DNA from 2 places in the Bradyrhizobium sp. USDA 4538 genome. Region 2 is predicted to be linked to the other one. Evidence: riboswitches for the same ligand, from Rfam matches in the RefSeq annotation. Region 2 holds a riboswitch; the other holds the start of a gene.
The links. Region 2 has a riboswitch for S-adenosylmethionine ahead of J2R78_RS21485 (homoserine O-acetyltransferase). Riboswitches for the same ligand answer to the same signal wherever they lie in the genome.

Region 1 (4,749 bases), 1.8 Mb from region 2:
CCGCAACGAGGTCGAGGCGCTGGTCTCGGGGACGATCAAGCATTACGGCAAGATCGACATCCTGGTCTGCAACGCCGCGGTCAATCCCTATTACGGCCCGCTGCTCGACATCACCGACGAGGCCTTCGACAAGATCATGGGCTCCAACGTCAAGAGCAACATCTGGCTGTCCGCACTGGCGATCCCGCAGATGGCCGAGCGCGGCAAGGGCTCGGTCGTGATCATCTCCTCGATCGGCGGCCTGCGCGGCTCGACCGTGATCGGCGCCTACGGCATCTCCAAGGCGGCCGACTTCGCACTGTGCCGCAGCCTCGCCGGCGAGTGGGGCCCGAAGGGCGTGCGCGTCAATTGCGTGGCGCCGGGCCTGGTGAAGACCGATTTCGCCCGCGCGCTGTGGGAGGACCCGGACAATCTGAAGCGCCGCACCGCATCGACGCCGCTCCGCCGTATCGGCGAGCCCGACGAGATCGCAGGCGCTGTGGCCTATCTCGCTTCCGACGCGTCGACCTTCATGACCGGCCAGACCATCGTGGTCGACGGCGGCGTCACGACGGCTGCGACTTAATCTTCAAGAGAAGCCGTCGTGGCCGGGCAAGCCCGGCCACGACGCGTTGCTTCAGACTTGCTCCAGCGCCCGCTCGAAATCCTCGATCAGATCGTCGGGATGCTCGAGCCCGGCCGAGAAGCGAACGAAACCTTCGCTGATGCCGAGCTCGGCGCGGGCCTCCGGCGCCAGGCGCTGATGCGTCGTGGTCGCGGGATGCGTGACCAGGCTCTTGGCATCGCCGAGATTGTTGGAGATGCGCGAGATCTTCAGGGCGTTGAGACAGCGGAAGGCGCCGGCCTTGCCGTCCTTCACCTCGAAGCCGACCAGCGTCGAGCCGGCGCCCATCTGCTTCTTCACCGTCGCGGCCTGCGGATGATCGGGACGGCCGGGATAGACCAGCCGCGTGATCTTCGGATGCCTGGCCAGCGCCTCGGCGATCTTCGCCGCGTTCTCGGTCTGGGCGCGGACGCGGACGCCGAGCGTCTCCAGCCCCTTCAGCAGCACCCAGGCGTTGAACGGCGACAGCGACGGCCCGGTCTGGCGCATGAAATTGTGGATGTGCTCGGCGATGAAGGCCTCCGACGACAGGATGACGCCGCCGAGGCAGCGGCCCTGGCCGTCGATATGCTTGGTTGCGGAATAGACCACGACGTCGGCGCCGAGCGACAGCGGGCTCTGCCAGATCGGCGTCGCAAACACGTTGTCGACGATCAGCCGGGCGCCGCCGCTATGCGCGATCTCTGCGATCGCGCCGATGTCGAGCACGTCGAGCGTCGGATTGGTCGGGCTCTCCAGGAAGAAGGTCTTGGTGTTCGGCCGCAACGCGCGCTGCCACTGGTCGAGGTCGAGGCCGTCGACCAGCGTCGTCTCGATGCCGTAGCGCGGCAACAGGTCCTGCACCACGTAGAGGCAGGAGCCGAACAGGGCCTTCGAGGCCACCACATGATCGCCGGCCTTCAGCGGGGCGAGGATCGCGGTGGTCACCGCGGCCATGCCGGTCGCGGTCGAGCGCGCGGCTTCCGCGCCCTCGAGCTCGATCATGCGGCGCTCGAACATCGCAATGGTCGGGTTGGAATAGCGCGAATAGATGAAGCCGGGGTCCTGGCCCTTGAAGCGCGCCTCGCATTGCTCGGCGGTGTCGTAGACGTAGCCCTGGGTGAGAAACAGCCCTTCCGACGTCTCCCCGAATTGCGAGCGCAGCGTGCCGCCATGGACGAGGCGGGTTTCGGGACGAAAGCGGGCCGTGGTTTCAGATTCAGACATGTGACCTCCGAGGTGGCCATTTCCCCTGGAAACTGGCCACAAAAAAACCGGCCTGGAGCAACCTCCACAAGCCGGGATCACACTGTCCCCGGCCTGTTTAGCGACTTATTTAACGTGGCTGCAAGCCGGCCGGCTCAAATCACCACGGGATAAGTGCAGCTGATATTCCCTCGCGCCCTTTCCGTCAAGACGGTCATCGGATAACCCGTAAAAGCCCATATTTTGGGGCTTGATGGCCGCCTGGAGTATGATTTTTGGGTCATCTCAAGGGATCGCCGAGGGACCGCATCGTGTCGTTCACGCTGGAAGATGAATCCAACGGAATCCTGCCCGACCGCATGATCGCGGAGATGGCGGAGGCCGGCCTCATTCTGCCCGCCTATGACTTCGTCGAGAGCCAGATCCAGCCGGCCAGCCTCGATCTGCGCCTCGGTGACATTGCCTACCGGGTCCGTGCCAGCTTCCTGCCGGGACCCGATGCCACCGTCGCCGAGCGGATCGACGAGCTGAAGCTGCACGAGATCGATCTGTCCGACGGCGCGGTGCTGGAGACCAACTGCGTCTACATCGTGCCGCTGTTGGAGAGCCTGGCGCTGCCGCCGGAGATCGTGGCCGCGGCCAACCCGAAGAGCTCGACCGGACGGCTCGACGTCTTCACCCGTGTGATCGCCGACGGCACCCGCCGCTTCGACATGATCGGCGCCGGCTATCACGGCCCGCTCTATGCCGAGATCAGCCCGAAGACGTTTCCCGTGCTGCTGCGCGAGGGTTCGCGGCTCAGCCAGGTCCGCTTCCGGATCGGCGAGGCCACGTTGACCGCCGACGAGCTCGATGCGCTGCATGCCGCCGAGCGGCTGGTCGATATCGACGATGCCGATCTCTCCGATGGCGTTGCGCTTTCCGTCGATCTTTCCGGCGAGAGCTCGGGCGGCTTTGTCGGGTACCGCGCCAAGCGCCACACCGGCGTGGTCGATGTCGATCGCCGCGGCGGCTATGCCGTCGACGACTTCTGGGAGCCGATCAAGGCCCGGCCCGACGGCAGTCTCATTCTCGATCCCGGCGAGTTCTACATCCTGGCGTCGAAAGAGGCGGTGCAGGTGCCGCCGGACTACGCCGCGGAGATGGTGCCGTTCGATCCGCTGGTCGGCGAATTCCGCGTCCACTATGCCGGCTTCTTCGATCCTGGTTTCGGCTATGCCGGCGCCGGCGGCAAGGGCGCGCGCGCCGTGCTGGAGGTGCGCTCGCGCGAGGTGCCGTTCATCCTCGAGCATGGCCAGATCGTCGGCCGTCTCGTCTATGAGCGGATGCTGGAGCGTCCCGATGCGCTCTACGGCCAGCGCATCGGCTCGAACTATCAGGCGCAGGGCCTGAAGCTCTCCAAGCATTTTCGCGTGTAATTCCGTTTCGCGCGCGCTTAATTCCGTAGCCCGGATGAAGCGCTAGCGAAATCCGGGACGCTGCATACGCGCAATGAGCTGCCCCGGATTGCGCTTCGATTCATCCGGGCTACGATTGCGCGCGCGAGGCTTTATCTCGCCAACAAGAACAGCGGGAGCAGACATGACCGGAGAGCAGGACGCGCGCGAAACGCAGTGGCGGAAGTGGCGCAGTGTCGCCGATCTCTATCACGCCTTCTTCACCGGCCTGATCCTCACCGTCGTCACGCGGCGCGGCACGGCTGATGCCGCCGAGTTCGTCTTCCGCGTGTTTCGCCGCCAGCAGCAGGAACGCTTTCTCCCCGGCTTGAAGAAGCTCGGCCTCGACGGCCTGCCGCCGGCGGTCGCGGCCGCGCAATATCATTACCTCTCCAACTGGATCGGCGGCGTGCATGTCGAATACATGTATGAGACCGACCGCAAGGCCTGGATCCGCTATCCGCCGCCGCGCTGGATCTGGAAGGGCACGGCGATCTGCGGCGTGCCCGGCGAGGTCTCGCGCGCGATGCTGCGCGGCTGGCACGCCAACAACGGTGTCGCGCTCGGGGACTTGCGGCTCGGCTTCGTCTGCACCAAGCAGAGTGTCGACGGCCAGGACGGCCTCGAAGGCTATTACTGCGAGTACGATCATCCGCTCGAGCTCGACCAGCGCCTGGTGTTCGCGCGCCATCTCGAGGCGCCGCCATTCGATCCGAACACCGCGCCGGCGCTGCCGGTCGACAGCTGGCCGAAGCCGCGGCTGGAAAAGGCCTATCGCAGCTACGCGATGGAATATGTGAAGACGGCCGCGCCGGTCATCGTGCAGGTGTTCGGCCCGGAGGATGCGAGCTATCTGCTGCATCTCACCGGCAGACTGATCGGCATGCAGTATTATGACGAGGTCGCGCAGGCGCTCGGCGGCAGCCGTGGCCGTGCCACGGAATTTGCCGCATTCCTGCGCACGCTCTTCGAGTCGCAGGATGATGTCGCTGACATCAGCGAATCCGAGGGCCAGTTCGAAATCCGCCAGCAGGGCTGGAAGCTGATGGCCGACGTGGCCGACTATCATCCGGCCTGCGCCAGCGTATTGACCGGCCTGTTCGAAGGGCTGGCCGCCGGCTGCGGGCGGCATATTCCGGTGCATCTGAAGCCGAACAGCACCGCCGGCGCGCCGTTCGTCTGGTCGATCGGCTAGCCCCAAGGTTCATCCGGGTTCACCTGCAATCGCGCAGGCCCCCCTTGCGCCCCGCGCACGTGGATTCCGCCGCCGCCATGGTAGGGAAACACCATGGCGCGGCTCCCCAGATCGCGCGTGGGAGTAGAAATGTCCGATCTCGGCCTCGCCGAAATTCCTGTCGACGAACAAGAGCGGCCGCTGCCGCCGCCGGTGACCAAGCCGGCGCGCAATGCGCTGCTCGACGGGCCGATCCTGCGCACGCTTCTGTGGCTCGCCTGGCCGAACGTGATCGCGCTCTCGGCCGGCACCTGCGTGGTGATCGCGGAGACCTCCTATATCGGCCGGCT
Region 2 (4,749 bases):
GAGAATCTCGATGCCTTCCGCGCGCAGTGCCGCGCCAATGCCGCGCAATACGAGAGCATCGGCGCGGTTGAGGTCGCCAAGGTGACGCGCGAGGCGCCGAGCCGGATTCCGTTCCTGGTCAAGGATCCGCGCGGCCACGCCGACTTCTACGCCGCGCTCGCCCGCCACGACGCCAAGGGCTCCGCCAACACGATGCGCAGCTTCCAGGGCGGCAGGCCCTCGATCTACACCATGACCGATGCGATCAAGCGCGCCGCGACGCCGGCGCTGATCCTGTGCGGCGACGAGGACGACAATTGCATCGCGCCCAGCATGTTCCTGAAGCAGCATCTGCCGGCCGCCGGCCTATCGTTCTTCCCGAAGTCGGGCCACGTGCTCAACCTCGAGGAGCCGGCGCTGTTCAACGAGATGGTCGGGCGCTTCATCGCGCTGGTCGAGGCCGGCCGCTGGCCGGTGCGCGATCCGAGGTCGCTGGTGGCGGCGCCGGTGTAGTCCTGTCATTCCGGGGCGATGCGCAGCATCGAACCCGGAATCTCGAGATTCCGGGTTCACGCTTCGCGTGCCCCGGAATGACGCCATGACGTCACTTCCCCTGCCCACCCCTGCTGAGCAGGAACACACCCTGCTCGCCGAACATGTTCCACACCCACCACGGCAGGTTGAGCGGCACCGGACGGCCGTAGAGATCGAGCGCCACCGCGCGCTCCATCTTGACGTTGATCTCCTCGCAGAGCTGCACGAAATCCTTGATGGTGCAGAAGTGGATGTTCGAGGTGTCGTACCAGCTCGCCGGCAAATTCTCGGTGCGCGGCATGTGGCCCCCGATCAACAGCTGCAGCCGCATCTTCCAGAACCCGAAATTCGGGAACGAGACGATGGCGCGCTGGCCGATGCGCAGCAGATTTTCCAGCACCACCTTGGGCTGTCGCGTCGCCTGCAAGGTCTGCGACAGGATCACGTAGTCGAACGCATCATCCGGATAATTGACGAGGTCGGTGTCGGCATCGCCCTGCACCACCGCGAGCCCCTTGGCGACGCAGCCATTGACACCCTCGCGCGACAGCTCGATGCCGCGGCCGTCGATGCCGCGGCTCTCTAGGAGCTGCAGCAATTCGCCATCGCCGCAGCCGACATCGAGCACGCGCGAGCCCGGCCGCACCATGTCGGCGACCAGCAGATGATCGGTGCGATGGCCGCCGGTCCGCTCCGGCGCGATGCCCGGCAAGGGCAATGTCTGCTGCATGCTCATGGCTGGCCGCCGTCCTTCAGTCCGCGTGCCTTGCCTGCGGCCAGCAGGAATGCGCGGGAGATCTCGAGGAATTCGGGCACGTCGAGCAGGAAGGCATCGTGCCCCTTGTCGGTCTCGATCTCGGCGAACGACACCCGCGCGCTCGACGCATTCAGCGCATGCACCAGCGCGCGCGATTCCGAGGTCGGAAACAGCCAGTCGCTGGTGAACGACACCACGCAGAACCGCGTCTTGATGCCGGTGAACGCCTTCGCCAGCACGCCGTTGTGGTCGGCGGCGATGTCGAAATAGTCCATCGCGCGGGTCAGATAGAGATAGGAGTTGGCATCGAAGCGCTCGACAAAGGACGAGCCCTGGTAGCGCAGATAGCTCTCGACCTGGAAATCCGCATCGAACGAGAAGGTCGGCAGCTCGCGGTCCTGCATCCGCCGTCCGAACTTGCGATGCAGCGCGGCGTCCGAGAGATAGGTGATGTGCGCGGCCATCCGCGCCACCGCCAATCCGCGGTGCGGATGGGTGTCCTCGTCGACATAGCGGCCGCCGCGCCAGTCCGGATCGGCCATCACGGCCTGGCGGCCGAGCTCGTGGAACGCGATGTTCTGCGCCGAGTGGCGCGTCGAGCAGGCGATCGCGAGCGTCGAGAACACGCGCTCCGGATAGGCCGCGGTCCATTGCAGCACCTGCATGCCGCCCATCGAGCCGCCGACCACGCAGAACAGCGTCGTGATGCCGAGACGATCGATCAGCATCGCCTGCGCACGCACCATGTCGGGGATGGTGATGATCGGGAAATCGAGTCCCCACACCTTGCCGGTCGCGGGGTTCAACGACGCAGGGCCGGTCGAGCCCATGCAGCCGCCGATCACATTGGAGCAGATGATGAAGTACTTGTCGGGATCGATCGGCCGGCCGATGCCGACCATGGTCTCCCACCAGCCGGGCTTGCCGGTGACGGGATGGATGTTGTTGACATGCTGATCGCCGGTCAGCGCGTGGCAGACCAGGATCGCGTTGGAGCGGTCGGCATTGAGCTCGCCATAGGTCTGGTAGGCGATCTGGAATGGTGCGAGATCGACGCCGCAATCGAGCTTGAGCGGCTGGTCCATCCCGAACTTCGCCACCAGTGACGACGGATGGTCGGCCTCATGGGCGCGATCATCGCTCGGGGTTTGTGGGCTCGGTATCGGACGCACGTTGCTCATCTAGGCGACCCTGCCTCCGCGCGGGAGGGCTCGACGGACCTCAGGCCAATAAAAAACCCGGCCTGAACAAAGGTTCGGCCGGGAGCTGATAAGGTCCCCGGCCTGTTTAGCGAGTTGTTTAACGTGGCTGCAAGCCGGCCGGCTCAAATGACCACGGGACGCAGGGAACGTAGTCCCCATGCCCCCCGCCGTCAAGACAGCCCTGCCCACGGCCAATTGGTTAACCGAATGCGCAAGGCACGCCTGCGACGTTTCTCTTTGCTTTCGCTGCCCGTCTTTCCTAATCAGGGACCTGTCCGACGCGGCAACGGGCCGCCCCGACGACAAGGTTTGAGAGCATGTCCAACCCACCCCCGTCGCCGCCCTCGCTGCAGGATCTGCGCAAGGAGATCGATGCGATCGACGAGCAGGTACACCGCCTGTTGATGGCGCGCGGCGACATCATCGACCGCCTGATCCAGGTCAAGAAGACCCAGGAGGTCGGCTCGGCATTCCGCCCGGCACGCGAGGCCAGCATGATGCGCGAGCTGGTGCGGCGTCATCGCGGCATCCTGCCGCTCGACACCATCGAGAGCATCTGGCGCGTCATCATCTCGACCTTCACCTATGTGCAGGCGCCGTTCGCGGTGCATGCCGATGTTTCGGTCGGCGAGTCGGCCATGCGCGACTCGGCGCGGTTTCACTTCGGCTTCGTGGTGCCTTACGTGTCGCATTTCAGCGCACAGGCCGCGGTCGAGGCGGTGGCGAAGTCGAAGGGCGACCTCGCGCTGGTCTCCGCGATCGCAAGCCGTACGCCGTGGTGGAATGCGCTCGAGGCCAGTGGCGCGCCGAAGATCATCGCGCGGCTGCCGTTCCTCGAACGCGCCGACCATCCCGCCGCGCTGCCGGTGTTCGTGATCTCGCGGGTCGCCGACGACGCCATGGTCACCGAAGTGCAGACCTGGAGCGTGCGCGTCTCCGGCTGGAACGCCGATGTCGCCCGGGCGCTTGCGCCGCTCGCCGAGATCGTCGCGGTCCCCGACACCGCTTTCGACGGCGCGGCGCTCCTGGTCTCGGTCACCGGGCAAGACCTTAAGAACAAGGGTTTCGAGGCCATCAAGCTCGCCCTGATCAAGGCCGGCGCCTCGGTCCGCTCGTCGGCCCTCGTCGGCAGCCACGCAACGCGCTATACGGTGCCCTCTAACGGATCGGCCAGGACCTGAAGTAAGAGCCAGCCGCCCGTCCAGGCTTTTGTTTTGACGCGTTTTCTTCACGCGAACCGGTATCCACTTCGCTCGAAAACGCTCTGTTCGGAGTTGATGATGTCCCGCCCCGTGCCGAACCCCGGCATCCTCGATATTGCGCCCTACACGCCCGGCAAGAGCCCGGTGCCGGAACCGGGCCGCAAGGTGTTCAAGCTGTCCGCCAACGAGACGCCGTTCGGGCCGTCTCCGAAGGCGATCGCGGCCTACAAGGCGGCGGCTGACCATCTCGAGGACTATCCGGAGGGGACCTCGCGCGTGCTGCGCGAGGCGATCGGCCGCGCCTACGGGCTCGATCCCGACCGCATCATCTGCGGCGCCGGCTCCGACGAAATCCTCAACCTGCTGGCGCACACCTATCTCGCGCCCGGCGACGAGGCGATCTCGACCACCCACGGCTTCCTGGTTTACCCGATCGCCACCATGGCGAACGGCGCCAGGAACGTGATCGCGGCCGAGACCAATTTCACGGCCGACGTCGACGCCATACTCAAGGTGGTGACGCCGCGCACGAAACTGGTCTGGCTCGCCAACCCGAACAATCCGACCGGCACCTACATCCCGTTCGACGAGGTCAAGCGGCTGCGCGCCGCGCTGCCGTCGCATGTGCTGCTGGTGCTCGACGCCGCCTATGCCGACTACGTCTCGCGCAACGACTACGAGCTCGGCATCGAGCTGGTCGCGACCACGGACAACACGGTGGTGACGCACACCTTCTCGAAGATCCACGGCCTTGCGGCGCTGCGGATCGGCTGGATGTTCGGGCCGGCGCATATCGTCGATGCCTGCAACCGTATCCGCGGTCCGTTCAACGTCACGACGCCGGCGATGCTGGCGGCGGTGGCGGCGATCGAGGACACGGCGCATGTGCAGATGTCGCGAACCCACACCGAACAATGGCGCAACTGGCTGACCGAGGAGATCGGCAAGCTCGGGCTGAAGGTGACGCCGAGCGTCGCCAATTTCGTGCTGATCCATTTCCCGACCGACAAGGGCAAGACCGCGGCGGAAGCCGACGCCTATCTCACACGGCGCGGCCTCGTGCTGCGCGCACTCA

Region 1: linked by a shared signal. The riboswitch ahead of J2R78_RS13410 (O-succinylhomoserine sulfhydrylase) and the one ahead of J2R78_RS21485 (homoserine O-acetyltransferase) in region 2 are both predicted to bind S-adenosylmethionine.

What each region holds. Positions count from the first base shown of each region.
Region 1 is NZ_JALJZE010000001.1:2,991,823-2,996,571, reverse strand. It holds gene J2R78_RS13415 (SDR family NAD(P)-dependent oxidoreductase) at 1-565, shown strand, start outside; gene J2R78_RS13410 (O-succinylhomoserine sulfhydrylase) at 617-1,810, opposite strand; SAM riboswitch at 1,887-1,966, opposite strand; gene J2R78_RS13405 (2'-deoxycytidine 5'-triphosphate deaminase) at 2,101-3,207, shown strand; gene J2R78_RS13400 (hypothetical protein) at 3,371-4,420, shown strand; gene J2R78_RS13395 (MATE family efflux transporter) at 4,550-4,749, shown strand, end outside.
Region 2 is NZ_JALJZE010000001.1:4,766,213-4,770,961, reverse strand. It holds gene J2R78_RS21495 (alpha/beta fold hydrolase) at 1-492, shown strand, start outside; gene metW (methionine biosynthesis protein MetW) at 584-1,249, opposite strand; gene J2R78_RS21485 (homoserine O-acetyltransferase) at 1,246-2,451, opposite strand; SAM riboswitch at 2,537-2,616, opposite strand; gene J2R78_RS21480 (chorismate mutase) at 2,790-3,653, shown strand; gene hisC (histidinol-phosphate transaminase) at 3,753-4,749, shown strand, end outside.